DNA from 3 places in the Neobacillus sp. KR4-4 genome. Region 2 is predicted to be linked to each of the others. Evidence: predicted binding sites of a transcription regulator. Region 2 holds the regulator's gene; each other region holds the start of a gene.
What was found. The regulator LexA, encoded in region 2, represses DNA repair genes until DNA is damaged. The targets are predictions, from matches to a motif close to CGAACATATGTTCG.

Region 1 (6,779 bases), on a different contig from region 2:
AAAAGACTGGCTGCTCCATCTCGATCCCGTTTGCTTTAGCTAAATCATAAATGGAAAAACAAGTTCCACCAGATAAGCGGAATAAGTCTAGTTCATCAGGAGCTGAACCAACGGATAATTGATCGGTGGTTAGTGCGATTGATACGGTTTTACAATGCTTCATTAATTCCAACATTACACCATATTCCTGAGGTGAAAAACTATCAAAACCATCGATATATATTTCTGCATCCTTTAAATAGGTTGAATGGGACACTTTCTCCGCTAAGAGTGTAAAGTAATCCTCTGAATCAATATATTTACCAAAAATTTCATCCTCGAACTTTTTATAAATAATTTCTAAATCTTTGATTTTATCATTTAAGGCATTAGCGGCCGTTGCATCACCATTTGATTGAAATGCGTTATGAATTAACTCCTCTGGCCTTATACAATATCTTTTAAATTCAGTTATCATTTGCTCAAGCTGTTTGATAAATCCAGTTTTATCGGCAGCACGCTGAAAAAGTCCTAGCTGTTCCTTTTGCTCTTCAATAATTTTGCGAATGAGCATACTCATGCCTACACTGCTTAAATGAATTCGGCTAATCCCGCCTGTTTCTTGCAAAATCCGCCACGCTAGTCGTGAAAAACTATATACTTGAGCGCGGATCATTCCGCCGATAGCAGGGTCTGTTGCCAAGCGATATTCAGATAAAAAAGTCATCTGTTCAGGAACAATATAAATGATCGGTGTACCTTCTGGCTTTTCTTGCAGCCGCTCCTTTATTTCTTCTATGAACATAGCAGTCTTGCCGCTTCCTGAACGCCCGATTACCATTCTTAATGACATGTAAAAACCTCGCTTTCCACAACCACTCTTAAACTTTTATATCTCCCATTCTATCACAAAATAAGCACAAACGTTTGGAATACCCATATACAGATTCAAGCCATAAATGGTAAATTCTACGGTTCTATAACAGGAAGTTGATCTCCGCTCCAGGTGCGAGCGGTTCGCGGGCGTGCCGGGGAGCCTCCTCGGTGCTTAAGCGCCTGCGGGGTCTCCCCTGCCCCGTACTCCCGCAGGAGTCTCGCACCTTCCGCTCCAATCAACTTGTGCTAATATCAATAATGCTTAACATGCCAAGACAAAAAAACACGATTGTTCATCGTGTATAGTGCCTTCATCTCTTTATTTAAAAATGGACGTCCATTTCATTTAATGGCCAGTAGCGTAAATCGACTTTCCCTACTACTTGACTAGCGTTTATAAAACCAAATTGTCGGCTGTCCCAACTTCCTAAACGATTATCACCAAGAACAAATAATTTTCCGTCAGGGACTGTATTTTCACCGGTAATTTCTTTTAAGCTGAAATCACCAGTAATCCTTATTCCAGGAGATTTTTGTTTATACACATTTAAAAACGGTTCATCATACTTATGCCCATTAATATACAATAGGTCATTTCGGTATTCAATCTTGTCACCTGGCAGGCCAATAATTCGTTTGACAAAATCCTCTTTTTCATTGGCATGAAAAACAATCACATCGAATCGATTCAATTCCCCCACTTGATAACCCAGCTTATTAACTACCAGCTTGTTCCCATCCTGAAGCGTTGGCATCATTGATTCGCCTTCTACTACATAATTTGAAAAGAAAAATGTACGAATAAAAGCAAAAATAATGATTCCAATCGCAAAAGCCTTAGCCCATTCCATGCCTTCCTTTTTCCATTCAATCTTCATTAACGCTCCTCCGTCTCTCCTGTTTATAGTTTCTATCTATTTCACCATTATGGTCAGTTTCCATGCTCTTATTCATTCTGCCCTCAATTCTTTTACCAACAAACCAAAGAATGAATATAATAAGCAATACTACAACAGTCCGAAGCGGCTTCGTCAGCAATGACTGGATATCATAGCCTACAAAACTAATTGTGAATATCATCACCATCTTCCCGATACACACAGCTAGCATGTATTGAGAAAGACGAATTTTAGAAAGACCTGCAACTATATTCACTACAGCTGAGGGGGTAAATGGAAAACATAGCATTAAAAAGAGGGGGCCGAATCCATGACGATCCAGCCAATCCATTAATTTACGAACCTGAGGGTGCTTGGACAAGAAAGATAATAACTTTTGCTGCCCAAACTTTCTGACAAGTAAAAATACGAGCATAGCCCCCATACAAGCACCGAACCATGAGTATAAAAATCCTAACCAAAGTCCAAAAGCACTGGCATTAGCCATTACAAATATAAACAATGGGAGAAACGGCAAAAATGCCTCAATGACAATAAGCATTATGCCAGGTATGGGGCCAAGGGCTCGGTATTCCCGAATTAAATTCATTATATGTTCAAGCGTAAACCATGCTCTTAATGATTCAATATCCATCCTATTTCTCCTCATTTTTTTACGAATTAGCAGTGTAAATAATTACTTTGTGATAAATTGATGAAGTGCCTCTTTATTTTTTTCAACATTGATATCTAATACGGCTCCTTCTCCAGCTATACGCGCATCTGAATAGCTATTTTCAACAGGAATTCGTAACGTATCAATATTTCCACGATCATTTGAAAAGAAATCCTTCGCCATAAATGTTATGTCTGAAGTTTTCATATTTGTATTCACATAAGGAGTCACTACACCAATCAGTTTAGGGAGCTTTGGAATTGTTTGCAGTCCCATCAATTGATCCCCGATTGCCTTAACCGCCTTTTGTTGACGTTCTACCCTTCCAAAATCCCCGATAGCATCATGACGGTAGCGGACATAACCAAGCATTTCCTCTCCATTTAATTTTTGCAGACCTGGCTCTAAAGTTACATCAATATTTTTTGACATTTTTTTCTCTACATCGATTTCTACCCCATTTGGGAATGCTTCATCAATAAGTTGCACAAAGCCTTGAAAATCGACAATGACATAATATTGAAGGTCAATATCAAAATTGTGCTTAATTGTTTGCCTCATTAATTCTGGTCCACCGCGTGCGAATGCTGAATTAACTTTGTGTTTACCATGCCCTGGAATTTCGAGGTAACTGTCCCTCATAATTGAGGTTAATTTAAAGGTTCCTTTGTCTTCATTATAATGAACAATCATGATAGTATCTGCGCGAGACTTTTCTTTTCCTCTTGCATCACTGCCAAGCAAAAGGATATTCGTTCCCCCATACTGATCTTTTTGCCCTTCGAAGGTATAGACAACATTTGATGCGTTTTTATCAATTTTTTTTAATGATTGGTTAACGCCCTGCTTGTACTGAAAATAAGCATAGCCTGCAACTGCCCCAATTAAAAGTAAGAATATCAGTAACACTGATGGCCATCGTTTCTTTCTCTTCACTTGATGTTTATCAGATCTCATTTGATTATCACCTATTCATCCATGTTTTTTATGCTCCTATTTATAAGACTGTTTTTTCTTTTTAGGGGTTTCTTCATTTAATTCATTTTCCCCCATCAGATATCCTTCTATTAATAAAAACTTTCTCATATAACAACTGCAATTTTCAATAAATAAAACTCGACCAAATGACGCGTTTTGTTTATGTATAGTCCTATTGCTTTTAATGTTCCTTTTTTGTAAAATAAAAAAGGAACATTTGTTCCCATAAAAGTGAAAGGTGTGGCTGAAAATGACCAGAATCCCCGAAGATGATCGAGACATAATGGAGAAGGCAATGTATTTGCCAATGGTTCTAATTATCTTAAACCGGGATTTATCCGTTGTCGAAAAGAGCCCTTTTAAACTCAAACAACCCTATTTAGATTTGATTGAGGAAACGATGAAGGAAATTCAGAAGGAATTGGCGGAAGTTAAACAATATATGAAAAAAAATAAACTTCAAGTAATTGAAAAAAAACGGGACGATGCTTTTACTTTATACAGGTTTATTTATAAAGGCTACGAAGAAAACCATAATTACTTTAACCCAAGGATACGTAATAAGGTCCAAGAAATAATGGAGGCCTACTTATTAAAAAAACATCTGTCCCATTAATTGTATAGAAATAACCAACCTTATTCGGGACCCTTCGAATGGGCATCGTACTCTAGGGAGCTTTCTAGAGCATTTATTAACTGGGGTCCATTTGCTTTATTAGAGAACTTTCTCCCATTACTTTCTATTCTTTGCATGAGCTTTGTTTTTAATAATGATGTTCTTAACATCTGTCCTTCTATTGTACTTACCGGAACTGGAAATATATGTGATTGCTTGTTACGGAAAATGATCATTGTCTTTTGTGCGGCTACGCGGCGATAACATTCCACATGTTCAAATGCTATCCAAATACACTCAGGTTTTAACGGCGAAACTGTAGGGAAAAAATAGATGTGGTAAGTTGGTTCAATGATAATTGAAAGTTTTCGGAAATAACCAATTAGCAGCCGTGTACCTCTTTTCCTGCTTTCGTAATCGACACCATAATAATTGCAACTTTTTTTAATCAGATCCAAGGGCTTAAGGGGTAACAAGAATTCATCTTCTACTTCAACTACACGTGAATAAATTTTACTTCCATAAACCACCGGTTCTACAAACATCGTACGTGAATTGATTTCATAATCTTCGATCTCGGTTTGCTTCAATTCATTCAACTCCCTTTTCATTTTATCCATCATTATCTTAACACTCCTTGTTTTTTATTCCCTTACTTTTCTGAACTGTTCCTAAATTATTCACAAAATTTAGGAGAAATAAATATTTAACTGAAAATTTTAAAATTAATGATATTCTTCAAAAAAAACCATATAATTTTAAAAAGCATCAGAGGTGATTTTCATGAATGAAAAATCATACACGGAATTAATGAAACTTGGTGCCATGAAACGCAATCGCTTGAAAGAGAATTTTGTCCAGGATTTATACATCGACATGCTGTTGTCCGAAATTCAGCTAACAGTCGAAAAAGAAAAATTACTGCAAAAAATCGACGCGGCCATTGATTCCCGAGACAAAAAATCATTTCTCCTGTTATCCATGCAACTAAAGGAAATTTACAAAAAGTTTGGAACGTAAAAACTTTAACTGCCGTCAGGACTGACGGCTTTTTTCGTTTCATCAAATGCTTGTCTAATGAAGGAACATACTATTTAAAAATATTTCCACTTCCTTTGAGTAATTTTATGTAACAAAAAAGGCTGTAGACATATATTGATGTCTCAGCCCTTTTTATGTTGGCACCTATTTATTCCTTTGGTTCACTTCATACTCTTCAAGCATCGATATCCGATCAAGCATGGAAGGATGAGTATACCTGAAGATTTTTACTAATAACGGCGGATTTACTTGACTTAAACCAGAACGAGTTAATTCCTGAAAAGAAGTAATCGCAGCCTCTGAATTTTTAGTCATTTCAATCGCATATTTATCGGCGCGTGTTTCCTGATAACGAGAAGTAAAATTAGTAAATGGACTGGCAGCAAACAGAAGCATCGAAAGGATCATAAAAAATAATGGAAGTGAACGAATATCTCTTACATCCGAGATTTTCAATTCGCTGCCCCATCGTTTGGTTGCCCAATTCATAATTCTATAGGTCAAATACAAACCAAGCAGTGATATCAAAAGGTACCCAGCTATTCCAAAATAAATATGTTTTTCTATATAATGGCACATTTCATGAGCCATTATGAATAAGATTTGATTATCAGATAGTTTATTTAAGGTAGTATCCCATAGGACAATCCGGGCATTAGAACCGATCCCCGTGACATAGGCATTTAAAGCATTGGTTTCTTCTGACTTATTCACTTCAAATACATGGGTAGCTGGAATTTGAGCCCTTTCGGCCAGTGTCAAGATTTTTGTTTCCAATGCTTTATCTTTTAAAGGATAAAAGTCATTATATAACGGGTCAATCACAACTGGCTGGAGAAACATCATAAATAATGTAAATGGAATAGATAAAAGCCACCCATACAGCCACCAGCGTTTTTGACTTTTCTTCATCAACCAGTATAATACCGGGACAATGATCAGCCAGGTCCCATAATTAAGCCAAAAATCTATTACCTCATCTTTCATCCAGGAAGCAAACGACTGGGTCGAAATATTATAGGTTTTTGATAAATTAAAACTAATATAGCTTAATGGAAATGTCGCCAAATAAGCGAAAACAGATAACCAAATCAAATATATAGCTGTTTGCAGCAGTTTATACTTAGTGGAGTTTTCAGCCCAATTCTTGATTGCTTTAGATAAACCGAATAATAATATTAAGAAGTAAATGAGCCATTCTAAGGGAGTAGATAAGAAAAATAATAAATTTCTTATTTTGGAGTACTCCTCACTCAACATAAGTTCCCTTCCATTCAAAAAGGTGGACGGGTCCGCCCTCGACCCTTCATATTCAAATGGAAGGCTCGAATCAGCAAAATAGAATAAATACCAATAAATAATCAATCCATATAGAATGTAGCCCACGACCGCATAGACTCCCATTTTTCTCGCCACGATTTATCCCCCTTTTTGTACAAACTCTCTATACTTAGTTTAGTTAAAAAAGGACAAATTAGAACAATTAAAATGCAAGTGTTTCGGCACTGGAGCCTAGATAATAAAAAAGCCGGTTTTAAATACCGACTTACATAAGATATGAATATATGGATAGAACAGCGATAGATCCAATGACTACTACGATGACATTAGCCCCTAATATTGCCGCAATAAAAGCAGCTACTGCCCCTATTACCCCATACCAGATATCTTCCTTCTGAATAAAAATAATCGCTGGGAAAATTAAAGCCCCTAGTGTAGCATAAGGAACATTTTT
Region 2 (6,779 bases):
GGTTTAACATATGCCCATGTAAAAATGGCTGTTTGCCTCGCGATTGATCATTTAACTGAAAAAGGATTAATAGACCTTATTTAGTCCATTTATTGGTTTGTACGATTTTTTAAGAAAATTTCATGGAAGAAAATCTAACATATCATTGACAACTTTTCTAACACGAAATATAATAGCATTATAAACAAACCCGAAGGGAGGAGTAATTAGGTGAGTGGAAAGGAAATTCGCCGTTCCATGCCGCTGTTCCCAATTGGAACGGTCATGCAGTTAACGGAACTTACAGCCAGGCAAATTCGCTACTACGAAGAACACCAATTGATTTCTCCAGCTCGAACCGAAGGGAATAGACGTCTATATTGCTTAAATGATATTGATAGGCTTCTAGAAATTAAGGATTTGATTGATCAAGGTGTGAACATGGCTGGTATTAAACAATTATTCCTAGTAAAAGAGCAACAACAATCTAACATAATCGAACAACAAGCAGAGAAAGCTAAACGCGAATTAACGGATGACCAACTTAGAAAACTACTACGCAACGAAATGATGCATTCTGGCCGAAACAACCGATCATCATTACGTCAAGGAGATATGTCAAGATTCTTCCATTAAATTGGCAGCATCTTTTCAAAAAATAGGGGGTAAGAAAATGGCAAAGTATTCAAGAGAAGATATTAAAAGATTAGCTGTTGAGGAAAACGTAAAATTTATTCGTTTACAATTTACAGACATCCTTGGAACTATTAAAAACGTGGAAATTCCAATTTCTCAATTAGAAAAAGCACTTGATAACAAAATGATGTTTGACGGATCATCAATCGAAGGTTTTGTACGAATTGAAGAGTCTGATATGCTGCTTTATCCTGACCTTAATACATGGGTGGTATTCCCATGGACAGCAGAAAAGGGGAAAGTTGCCCGCTTAATTTGTGATATTTATACTCCAGAAGGAAAACCATTTGAAGGGGATCCTAGAAATAACTTAAGAAGAGTATTAAAAGAAATGGAAGAGTTAGGATTTACTAACTTTAACTTAGGACCTGAGCCGGAATTCTTCTTATTTAAATTAGATGAAAAAGGCGAGCCAAGTTTAGAGCTAAATGACCAAGGCGGTTATTTTGATTTAGCACCAACAGATTTAGGTGAAAACTGCCGTCGTGATATCGTTCTTGAATTAGAAGAAATGGGCTTTGAAATTGAAGCTTCTCACCACGAAGTAGCACCAGGTCAGCACGAAATTGATTTTAAATATGCTGATGCATTAACTGCATGTGACCAAATCCAAACGTTTAAATTAGTTGTTAAAACCATCGCTCGTAAACATGGCTTGCACGCAACATTCATGCCAAAACCTTTATACGGAGTTAATGGATCTGGCATGCACATGAACCTTTCATTATTTAAAAATGGAGAAAATGCATTCTATCAGCCAAGCGGCGACTTAGAAATGAGCGATACAGCTCGTCAATTTATCGCCGGAATTCTAAAGCACGCTCCAGCCTTTACTGCGGTTACCAACCCAACAGTAAACTCTTATAAGCGTCTTGTTCCTGGCTATGAAGCTCCATGCTATGTAGCTTGGTCAGCTAGAAACCGTTCACCATTAATTCGTATTCCTGCTTCACGTGGATTAAGTACTCGTGTGGAAGTAAGAAGCGTTGATCCATCTGCTAATCCATACCTTGCAATGGCTGTTCTTCTAAAAGCCGGTTTAGACGGAATTAAAAACCAATTAACTCCTCCAGCACCAGTTGATAGAAACATCTATGTAATGAGCAAAGAAGAAAGAATCGAAGAAGGCATCATCGATCTTCCTGCTACATTAGCTCAAGCATTAGATCAATTAAAAGCTGATGAAGTAATCGTGGCTGGTCTAGGCGAGCACATTATGGAACACTTTGTTGAGGCAAAAGAAATCGAGTGGGATATGTTCCGCACAGTCGTTCACCAATGGGAACGCGATCAATATATGAGCATGTATTAATATCAGTAAACCCTGTCGCTTGTAGTGACAGGGTTTTTTTGTTGTGATTTATCAAGTTAGATTTGGAAGCAGTCCATTGATTGACGCCCCAAATTCCTTTTTCTATCAAACTACGGTCGCCAATAGCCCCGATTGACGATCTAAATTACTTATAACGTCTAAATTAGGTCGTCAATCCTCAACGATATCTATAATTTTCCTTTATTTCTTGAAAAATTCACAATTATCTTCCTTCTGCTACTCATATATATTATATGATTAACTTGAAAACATTTGGGAGGTGCTCTAATTGTATAAACTGCAAATTTGTAATGCTCAAACCCAAGAAATACTTCGTGAAAAGACGTATAAGAAACCGGACCTTATATTAAGTTTGCTAGAGTCAGGAGCCAAAGGTCAGGAATGTTTTCTATTTGATGAGGAACGTAGAACGTTAAAAGGAGATTATGTGAGCCATTCCGTATTTAAGGAAGCGGATACAGAAGTTTACAAAGCGTTTTTTAAGGTGAAATTATCTGAAATACAGGCACGGATAGCAAAATAATCAAATAAACAGTCTTCATTGGTAAAAGAAACGCCATAATACGAATAGTATCATGGCGTTTCTCTCGATTTATTCATTATTCTTTTCACTCTGATTAAGTAGCTTAATTTTAGAAAGAACGGCATCACCACCAATTCCTGCGATGATTGAAAAAAAGATAGTTTCCACCGTTGAATTTGGAGCTGTATATAGAACGAGGAGAAGCGCAGCAACCGCACCTAGGAGCAACTCTTCTAAAAAGCCGAGATAAATGAATCTTTTTGTTTTCCTTGGCATGATAATTTTTCCGTTCTTACGAACATGTCCAACAATGCCAACAGTTCCACCAATTACAATAGAGAAAATAATGTCGGCTAACACGGTTTCTCAACCTCCTTAAGCCTAATTTTTTGGACCTAAGGTAAATCTTGGTGTAGTTCAATTATATCAAACATTTACAACATGGACATGAGTAAAAATACTGAATTTTCACTATATAATATACATGATATGATAAAAATGAAAAATTTTCCCAATAATACGACATAAAAAAAGCATGCACAGTTGTGCAAGCTCCTTATTAATGAATATGCCGATAAACGCCAATAACTTTTCCTAGAATTGAAATATTCCTTAGAATAATAGGGTCCATTGTAGAATTTTCTGGCTGCAGGCGTATGTAATCTTTTTCTTTAAAAAATCTTTTACAGGTGGCTTCATCTTCCTCGGTCATTGCTACAACGATATCACCGTTATTCGCAGTTGGCTGCTGTTTCACAATGACGTAGTCCCCATCTAGTATCCCAGCTTCTATCATACTCTCACCCATGATTTCTAGCATGAAAACCTGTTCATCTGCAGGTGCAAGACTTTCTGGGAGCGGGAAAAACTCTTCGACATTTTCAATAGCTGTAATTGGTAATCCTGCAGTTACTTTACCTACTACGGGAACATTTACTACTGCATTTCTTGGTATATGTGCTGCAGCATCTGCTTCTAATATTTCAATTGCTCTTGGTTTGGTTGGATCCCGTCTAATCAGTCCCTTGCTTTCCAGCCTTGCTAAATGACCGTGAACAGTGGAGCTGGATGCAAGTCCAACTGCTTCTCCAATTTCTCTTACGGAAGGGGGATATCCTTTACTCTTAACCTCACTTTTAATGAAGTCTAATATATCCTGCTGCCGCTTTGATATTTTAGCCATGATAAAATCCACCTCGTCTGGTTTTTGTTGTCTTTATTATACCATGTTCGTGTTTTTTATACAAACATAAGTTCGAAAAATAGTTGACAACAAACAAACGTTCGTTTTATAATCATATTAATAAAACGAACGTATATTCTTAGTAGAGGTGTTTTTTATATGAAAAAATTATGGAACAAATACTCCTATGCTATTATTCTAATTATTTTAAGCTGTTCACTTTCCTTCATATTATCTTTTCAACATCATTCAAATGATCAAGATAAGTATTTAAAGATTACGATTTCAGAAGGAGATTCACTTTGGGAAATCTCTGACCAATATTCCGAACAACATTCTTTATCAAACCAGGAATTTGTTTCTTGGATAAAAAAGCATAATGAAATTGATGAAGACCTAATTTTTCCTGGTGAAGAAATTATTATTCCAGTGAGTAACGAAAAGGGTTTAACAACACAAGAATTAGCTAGTGCTGTGAGTGAATAGAAAGGAATAACAATGAAAGCAATCATATACTGCCGTGTTAGCACCAACAAAGAAACACAAGAAACATCATTAAAGCGCCAAGAAGAGGAATTAACACAACTTGCTCATTCCTATCAATTTGAAATTGATAGTGTAATTAAAGAAAAGGCAAGTGGCTACGAATTCGACCGGGAAGGGATCTTTCAATTATTAGAGCGTATTAAAGATGATCAAGTTCATGCGGTCTTAATCCAGGACGAAACCCGACTTGGTAGAGGTAACGCTAAAATAGCGATTTTGCACTGCATTTTAAAAGAAAATATTAAACTTTATAGTATCTCTCAAAGTGGAGAATTACAGCTGTCAGAATCAGATTCCATGGTTTTAAAAATTGTTGGTATGGTGGAGGAATATCAACGTAAACTTCATAATGCAAAAATTAAGCGCGGCATGAAGCGAGCTGTTCAGAATGGTTATAAACCTGAAAAAAACTTAAAAAATCTTGGTGAAGGTTCCGGACGTGAAAAAATTGAAGTACCGGTAGAAGAAATTGTCCGGCTAAGAAAGAATGGATTAATTTTTGCTGAAATTGCTGCCACTTTGAGAGGTTTTGGTTATAACATCTCAAAGGCAACCGTACATAGAAGATACCAAGAATATATCGAATCACAAGAAGAGTAAACCTTTTGCCTTGTCATTAGGTTTTTTTTTTAGTAAAATCAGGTGTCATGTAAACAGGTAGAAAGGAAGGTTTACTCCATGCTATCCAAAGAAAAAATGGCTAGAATTAACGAGTTGGCAAGAAAAGCTAAAGCAACGGGATTGACTGAAACAGAAGCCAAAGAACAATCAAAATTAAGAAGCGAATATTTGGCAGCATTTCGTTCTAATATGCTTGATACCCTTACCAACACTAAGTTTATTGATCCTAAGGGAAATGATGTCACACCAGAAAAAATCAAAGCTAGGAAAAAAAATACACTTCACTAAAAATTCAGGGATACAATTTTTGTATCCCTTTTTTACATAGAGCGGCATTTTCTGAGTCAAACTAAAAAATAAAGCGGATTTTGTTCTTTATTATTATGCTATTTGTTGAATAAACCACAGTATCAATATAAAATTGAAATGTACTTAGTACCTAGTCATTAGGAAAGGATGTAATTCATGTTTAATACTATTGATGATTTATCAGTTACCTCGATCCGAACTCTTTCGATTGATGCAATCGAGAAAGCAAACTCTGGACACCCAGGGATGCCAATGGGTGCAGCGCCAATGGCGTATACTTTATGGACTCGTTTCATGAACCAAAATCCGAAGAATCCACGTTGGTTTAACCGTGATCGTTTTGTTTTATCTGCTGGACATGGGTCAGCGTTGTTATACAGCATGCTTCACTTGTCTGGTTTCAATTTAAGCATGGATGACTTAAAACAATTCCGTCAATGGGGCTCAAAAACACCTGGTCACCCTGAATACGGCCACACTGAAGGTGTAGAAGCAACAACTGGTCCACTTGGACAAGGGATTGCAATGGCAGTGGGAATGGCAATGGCAGAACGCCATGTTGCAAGTGTTTATAATAAAGATAAGTATGAACTTGTGAACCATTTTACATACAGTATTTGTGGAGATGGAGATTTGATGGAAGGTGTTTCTGCAGAGGCAGCTTCACTCGCGGGGCACTTGAAACTAGGAAGATTAGTGGTCCTTTATGATTCAAATGATATCTCTCTAGATGGTGATTTAAATAAGTCTTTTTCAGAAAGTGTCAAAGATCGCTTCCTATCCTACGGCTGGCAATATCTTCGTGTGGAGGACGGAAACAATCTCGAGGAAATCGCAAAAGCGCTTGAAGAATCAAGAAATGATTTAGAACGACCAACAATGATTGAAGTAAGAACAGTAATCGGTTATGGTTCTCCAAATCGTGCGGGTACATCAGGTGTCCATGGTTCACCACTTGGTGCTGATGAATTAAAACTTACTAAAGAATCCTATAAATGGACTTTTGAAGAAGATTTCCATGTACCACAAGAAGTCTATGATAACTTCCAAAAGCTTATCGTTGAAAATGGTGAGAAAAAGGAAAAAGAGTGGAATGACCTTTTCGCTCAATATAAAAATGAATACCCTGAATTAGCAGCTCAGCTTGAGCAAGCATTAAATAATGAACTTCCAGAGGGTTGGGACAAGGATATCCCTGTTTATAGTGAAGGGAAAAGCCTTGCAAGCCGTGCCTCATCAGGTGAAGTAATTAATGGCATTGCTAAAAATCTACCTATTTTTATTGGGGGCTCAGCAGACCTTGCAGGCTCTAATAAAACGATGATCAAAGGTACGAAAGACTTTATGCCAGGATCTTATGAAGGCCGCAATATCTGGTTTGGTGTTCGTGAATTTGGAATGGGTGCTGCAATGAACGGGATCGCTCTTCATGGCGGAGTAAAAGTTTTTGGCGGAACATTCTTTGTTTTCTCTGATTACTTACGTCCAGCGATTCGACTAGCTGCGTTAATGGGATTACCTGTTACCTATGTATTTACGCATGATAGTATTGCTGTTGGGGAAGATGGACCAACGCACGAACCGGTAGA
Region 3 (6,779 bases), on a different contig from region 2:
TAATCAGAGAGCTCGGGGGGGATTAACATGGGTCATCATCATCATGGTCATTCACATGGCCATTCGCACGGACATTCACATGGTCATTCACATACGAGTAATAAACATGCATTGTTGAGTTCCTTCCTATTAATTGCAGCCTTTATGATCGTGGAAGTAATTGGAGGACTGTTAACAAACAGTTTGGCGCTCTTGTCAGATGCAGGGCATATGCTGAGTGACGCGGCCGCACTGGGGTTAAGCTTTTTTGCCATTAAGCTCGGTGAGAAACAGGTATCGCAGGAAAAGACGTATGGCTATAAACGCTTTGAAATTATTGCTGCTGCCCTGAACGGCTTAACACTTGTGGTTATTTCCATCTATATCTTTTTTGAGGCGTTCCAACGCTTCTTCGATCCTCCAGAGGTGCAAAGTACTGGAATGCTGATGATATCTGTGACGGGGCTGATTGTAAACATTATCGCTGCTTGGATATTAATGAAGGGTGACAAGGACGAAAACCTGAATGTCAGAAGTGCTTTCTTGCATGTCCTAGGAGATATGCTGGGATCGGTGGGCGCCATTGTTGCTGCATTATTGATTATGTTTTTCGGCTGGGGGATTGCCGACCCAATCGCGAGTGTCATTGTTGCTGTCTTGATTCTCCTCAGTGGGTACAGGGTGATGAAGGACTCGTTTCATATCTTAATGGAGGGGGCGCCATCACAGATTGATATTAGTCATGTGAAAGAGGAACTTAAAAAGATCCCATTCGTAAAGGAAGTCCATGATTTGCACATTTGGACAATTACCTCTGGGTATCCCGTCTTGAGCTGCCATATTTCCATACTAGATAACGGTGTTCATGATGACATCCTCTCCCAATCCCAAAAGATTCTTCACGACCAATTTCACATCGAACACAGCACCATCCAAGTAGAAAAAGAAGCAAACGGCTGCCCTAGCCCACATGGGACATGTAATTAAATAATACATCCTTCCCAAAAACCTATCCGCAAAACAGATAGGTTTTTTTCTTTGCGTGTTTGTTCATTTTCATTTAGGATTAGGTTGGTTATTTTTTCTTTATAAGTTAAAAATAACATGAATATGACAGATGAGTTTTCAGCTAGGAGGAAGACAATGGAGAAAAGTGGTTATCCACAAGACAAGCGTTTCAAAATTGCTCACAGGGAAGCTGTGATTGGAATAATCCTTGTTTTAATTAATTTTCTTTGGTGGTACGGCTTTGCCTATGGCCTCGGTTCAACCAAAGTAGAAAATTACACATACATATGGGGGTTGCCGGCTTGGTTTTTTTATAGTTGTATCGTAGGTTTTGTTTTGATGGTTATTCTCGTTATTTTTACGGTAAAGGTATTATTCAAGGATGTTCCCTTTGACGAGGAAGAGGGGGAAATCAAATGAATTGGGCCGTCATTACGCCTCTTTTAATTTTCTTATTCATTATCTTTGCTGTTGGCATGTGGTCAAATAAATTTGTCATTAAATCTCATTCATTCTTAGAGGAGTACTTTCTAGGGGAACGTCAAATGGGCGGTTTCATATTGGCAATGACGATGGTGGCGACATATGGCAGTGCCAGCAGTTTCATCGGTGGTCCAGGTGTAGCTTATACGCAAGGATTAGGCTGGGTTCTCCTAGCCATGGCCCAATTAGCCACTGGATATTTTACATTAATGGTCCTAGGTAAGAAGTTTGCCATTATTTCTCGTCAATACAAAGCCATCACCCTGATTGACTTTTTAAAAGAGAGGTACAAAAGTAAAGCAGTGGTATTAATGTCAGCAGCGAGTATCATTATTTTTCTATTTTCATCGATGACCGCGCAATGGATTGGCGGAGCACGTTTGGTAGAAAGTTTAACAGGATTACCCTACACGACCGCTCTATTAATCTTTGCCTTTTCGGTTCTCGTCTTTGTGATTGTCGGCGGCTTTCGAGCGGTTGCCATTACGGATACCATCCAAGGGGTGGTTATGTTTGGAGGAACATTAATCCTTTTAATCGCAACGATTAAGGCTGGTGGAGGAATCCCAAAGATTATCTCAGACTTGGCAGCAGAAAATCCTAATTTAATCAGTCCCTTTGGGGCTGAGCGGAGTTTGACACCAACCTTCGTTTCTTCCTTTTGGATTTTAGTAGGGATTGGTGTCGTCGGTTTGCCGCAAATTGCCGTCCGAGCGATGTCCTATAAAAATTCAAAGGCGATGCACAGTGCGATTATTATTGGAACCATTGTGGTCGGGTTTATCATGCTTGGTATGCATCTCATTGGCGTGTTCGCCAGACCCGTTCTCCCAGGTGTGAAAATTGGGGATACGGTTATGCCGATGTTATCGATGAAAGTACTGCCGCCATATGCGGCAGGTATTGTTCTTGCTGCGCCAATGGCAGCCATTATGTCGACTGTGGATGCCTTATTGATTTTAGTTAGCTCTGCTTTAGTGAAAGATGTCTATTTAAATTACATCAAGCCGGACGCAGGGAATGATCTTGTGAAAAAGGTTAGTTTTAGTGTGACTGCAATCATTGGAATTATTGTCATATTGTTCTCCTTAAGTCCGCCAGATTTGATTGTTTGGCTGAATCTATTTTCTTTTGGAGGGCTTGAGTCGGTCTTTATTTGGCCAGTGGTTTTAGGACTATATTGGAGTAAGGGCAATAAACATGGGGCTATCACTTCAATGATTTTAGGGATGGGGTCCTATATTTTATTAGATCAATTTTATCCGAATCCATTCGGGTTTCACACAGTGGTCTTCCCTATTCTCCTTTCACTACTTGGCTTTGTAGTCACTAGCCTGTTTACTCAGCCCAAAGAAGGGGAATTGCATGTGAGTATGGAAAAATAAGCAAAAGATCTTTGGTATGGCCGTTTCAACTATCATATATGTTGCAATTTTGTAAATTAATTTTTAGAATAAATGAATAGTATGAATTGAATGAGGTGTACTCATTGGAAACCGTTATTCGAATTTTCTCAGCGCTTATTCTTCCAGGGCTGCTCGTCTTGCTTTTTACACGTGTCACTTACAATCGAGTGATTGGGCTCATCTTGACTGTGGCTCTCATTGCCACTTCAGTATATAAAGGTTATACCAACACGTTTATGATTATCGTGGTGGATGCTTTTTCGTTAACTGCCGGTTTTTGGCTGGCTGATAAAATGAGGCAAAGGGCATTGAAGAAGACCTAAGCATTGAAACAAACCAAGTCTGTCAGTAAAATGACAGGCTTTTTTAATGAAATCGAATATTCGTTCGCATATTATTGGTTTGTTTTTAGGGGAATGTGGTAAAATGTAGATATGAATTTGAGAGGATACACTTGAAAGCATCCATCCCGGTCCATAACAAGGTACATATGCTGAAAAGTGATTGATTTTACGGGAGGGAAGATTTGTGAAAGATCAATTTGAATTAGTATCAAAATACTCGCCGCAAGGGGATCAGCCGGAGGCGATCAGACAATTAGTTGACGGGCTCAAGAATAATAAAAAAGAACAGACATTGCTTGGTGCGACAGGTACGGGAAAAACATTTACAATTTCAAATGTGATTAAAGAGGTAAATAAACCAACGCTTATTATCGCTCATAACAAGACCCTCGCTGGACAGCTCTACAGTGAGTTCAAAGAATTTTTTCCAAACAATGCGGTTGAATATTTTGTCAGTTACTATGACTACTTTCAGCCAGAAGCTTACGTTCCACAGACGGATACATTCATTGAAAAAGATGCCAGTATCAATGATGAAATTGATAAATTGCGCCACTCAGCGACATCTTCCCTCTTCGAACGGAAAGATGTGATCGTAATTGCCTCGGTTTCTTGTATTTATGGTTTGGGTTCTCCGGAAGAATATCGAGAAATGGTGCTATCGCTTCGAACAGGAATGGAAATAGAGCGCAATCAGCTGTTACGTCGTTTAGTCGATATCCAATATGACCGAAATGATATTGACTTCAAGCGGGGAACCTTCCGTGTCCGTGGCGATGTGGTCGAGATTTTCCCTGCTTCTCGTGACGAGCATTGCCTTCGTGTCGAGTTTTTTGGTGATGAAATCGATCGAATTCGAGAAGTCGATGCGCTCACAGGCGAGATTATGGGTGAACGGGAACATGTCGCGATTTTCCCTGCCTCCCACTTCGTTACAAGGGAAGAAAAGCTGAGAATTGCGATTGAAAATATTGAAAAAGAACTAGAAGTACGTCTCGAAGAACTGCGCGAGGACAATAAATTGCTCGAAGCCCAGCGTCTTGAACAAAGGACACGCTATGACCTGGAAATGATGCGGGAAATGGGCTTTTGCTCAGGGATTGAGAATTATTCACGCCATTTAACGTTAAGAGAAGCAGGATCCACTCCATATACCTTGCTTGACTATTTTCCAAAGGACTTTTTGATGGTGATTGACGAGTCGCATGTTACTTTGCCGCAAGTGAGAGGTATGTTTAATGGAGATAAAGCGCGGAAACAGGTCCTTGTGGATCACGGCTTTCGTCTGCCATCGGCCCTTGATAACCGGCCGTTAATGTTTGATGAGTTTGAAAAGCATATTCACAATATCATCTATGTTTCGGCGACACCTGGGCCGTACGAGTTGGAACATACACCGGAAATGGTTTCACAAATTATCCGCCCGACAGGACTATTAGACCCTACGATTGAGGTTCGTCCAATTGAAGGGCAAATTGATGACTTGATTGGCGAAATTCACGAACGGATACGGAGAAATGAACGTGTCCTTGTGACCACCTTGACGAAAAAAATGTCCGAAGATCTAACAGATTACTTGAAGGAAATCGGAATTAAAGTACAATATCTGCATTCGGAGGTAAAGACGCTCGAGCGGATTGAAATTATTCGGGAGCTGCGTCTTGGAAAATACGATGTTCTCATCGGGATAAACTTACTGAGGGAAGGGTTGGACATCCCAGAGGTATCACTGATAGCCATCCTTGATGCCGACAAAGAAGGCTTCCTTCGTTCGGAACGTTCGTTAATCCAAACGATTGGCCGAGCCGCTCGGAATGCCCAGGGACATGTCATCATGTACGCTGACAAGATCACGAATTCCATGGAATTAGCGATCACAGAAACAAGGCGCCGCCGTGCCATCCAAGAAGAGTACAACCAAAAGCATGGAATTGTCCCAATGACGATTCAAAAAGATATTCGTGACGTCATCCGTGCTACACATGCTGCTGAGGAGCAGGAAGATTACAAACCAGCGGCATCATTTAGTAAGATGAACAAGAAAGAAAGAGAAAAATTAATTGCCACAATGGAAAAAGAAATGAAGGTCGAAGCCAAAGCGCTTAATTTCGAACGGGCGGCTGAGCTTCGTGATTTAATTTTGGAATTGAAAGCGGAAGGATGACGTATAAATGGCAATGGAAAAACTGATTGTGAAAGGCGCTAGAGCCCACAATTTGAAAAATATTGATGTCACCATTCCGAGAGATAAGCTTGTTGTCTTAACAGGACTTTCCGGGTCTGGGAAGTCCTCGCTCGCCTTTGATACGATTTATGCCGAGGGGCAAAGACGATACGTCGAATCCCTTTCTGCCTATGCACGGCAATTTCTAGGCCAGATGGATAAACCGGATGTGGATGCCATTGAGGGTCTCTCCCCGGCAATCTCCATCGATCAAAAAACAACAAGCCGTAACCCCCGTTCGACGGTCGGTACGGTGACAGAAATCTATGATTATTTGCGTTTATTATATGCAAGGGTCGGGCATCCAACGTGTCCAATCCATGGAATTGAAATCTCCTCACAGACGATTGAGCAGATGGTTGACCGGATTTTAGAATACCCCGAACGGACCAAAATGCAAATCCTAGCCCCGGTGGTGTCAGGCCGAAAGGGAACGCATGTGAAGGTGCTCGAAGACATTAAAAAACAAGGCTTTGTCCGCGTCCGTGTCGACGGGGAAATGCTCGACCTTGGCGATGAGATTGAGTTAGAGAAAAATAAAAAGCATTCGATTGAAGTTATTATTGACCGGATTGTCGTCAAGGAAGGGGTCTCAGCACGGATTGCTGATTCTCTCGAAACGGCACTAAAACTAGGCGAAGGAAAGGTCATCGTCGATGTGATTGGGCAAGAAGAACTGTTGTTCAGTGAAAATCATGCCTGTCCGCATTGTGGTTTTTCGATTGGAGAACTAGAGCCGCGGATGTTTTCGTTCAATAGTCCGTTTGGTGCCTGCCCTGAATGTGACGGACTCGGTTCTAAGCTCGAAGTCGATGTGGAACTTGTCATCCCCAACCGCGACTTGACACTGAAGGAGCATGCGATTGCGCCGTGGGAACCGACCAGCTCACAGTACTACCCACAGCTGCTTGAGGCAGTATGTGATCACTTCGGTGTAGATATGAATATTCCTGTGAAGGATATCCCGGAGCACCTTTTGGAAAAAGTTCTCTATGGAGGCGGCCGTGAAAAAATCTATTTCCGCTATGAAAATGATTTTGGTCAAGTCCGCGAGGGGAATATTGAATTTGAGGGCGTTATCCGAAATGTGGAGCGTCGTTATAAAGAAACTAGCTCCGATTATATCCGGGAGCAAATGGAAAAATATATGGGTCAAAAACCATGTCCAACCTGTAAGGGCTATCGATTGAAAAAAGAAACCTTGGCCGTCCTTATTAATGGCCGCCATATTGCCCAAATAACCGACCTTTCCATTGAAGAGGCCAATCAATTTTTTGCAGAATTAACGCTTTCCGATAAAGAAATGCAAATTGCTAAACTGATCTTCAATGAAAT

Region 1: a site for LexA is predicted at 3,598-3,611, ahead of ACE198_RS14815 (YhjD family protein). Genes of this name have one in related genera too.
Region 3: a site for LexA is predicted at 3,253-3,266, ahead of uvrB (excinuclease ABC subunit UvrB). Genes of this name have one in related genera too.

The regions. Positions count from the first base shown of each region.
Region 1 is NZ_JBHHJU010000013.1:55,198-61,976, reverse strand. Features, by position in the region: gene addB (helicase-exonuclease AddAB subunit AddB) at 1-832, opposite strand, end outside; gene lepB (signal peptidase I) at 1,179-1,733, opposite strand; gene ACE198_RS14825 (TVP38/TMEM64 family protein) at 1,723-2,388, opposite strand; gene ACE198_RS14820 (LCP family protein) at 2,431-3,366, opposite strand; gene ACE198_RS14815 (YhjD family protein) at 3,638-4,003, shown strand; gene ACE198_RS14810 (competence protein ComK) at 4,024-4,626, opposite strand; gene ACE198_RS14805 (IDEAL domain-containing protein) at 4,787-5,023, shown strand; gene ACE198_RS14800 (M48 family metallopeptidase) at 5,189-6,460, opposite strand; gene ACE198_RS14795 (AzlD domain-containing protein) at 6,591-6,779, opposite strand, start outside.
Region 2 is NZ_JBHHJU010000003.1:287,444-294,222, forward strand. Features, by position in the region: gene ACE198_RS04865 (methionine gamma-lyase family protein) at 1-84, shown strand, start outside; gene ACE198_RS04870 (MerR family transcriptional regulator) at 238-615, shown strand; gene glnA (type I glutamate--ammonia ligase) at 653-1,987, shown strand; gene ACE198_RS04880 (hypothetical protein) at 2,277-2,531, shown strand; gene ACE198_RS04885 (DUF4257 domain-containing protein) at 2,601-2,891, opposite strand; gene lexA (transcriptional repressor LexA) at 3,091-3,714, opposite strand; gene yneA (cell division suppressor protein YneA) at 3,874-4,200, shown strand; gene ACE198_RS04900 (YneB family resolvase-like protein) at 4,213-4,860, shown strand; gene ACE198_RS04905 (DUF896 domain-containing protein) at 4,939-5,169, shown strand; gene tkt (transketolase) at 5,347-6,779, shown strand, end outside.
Region 3 is NZ_JBHHJU010000006.1:118,400-125,178, reverse strand. Features, by position in the region: gene ACE198_RS08725 (cation diffusion facilitator family transporter) at 28-966, shown strand; gene ACE198_RS08720 (YhdT family protein) at 1,123-1,407, shown strand; gene panF (sodium/pantothenate symporter) at 1,404-2,855, shown strand; gene ACE198_RS08710 (DUF2198 family protein) at 2,960-3,199, shown strand; gene uvrB (excinuclease ABC subunit UvrB) at 3,405-5,384, shown strand; gene uvrA (excinuclease ABC subunit UvrA) at 5,392-6,779, shown strand, end outside.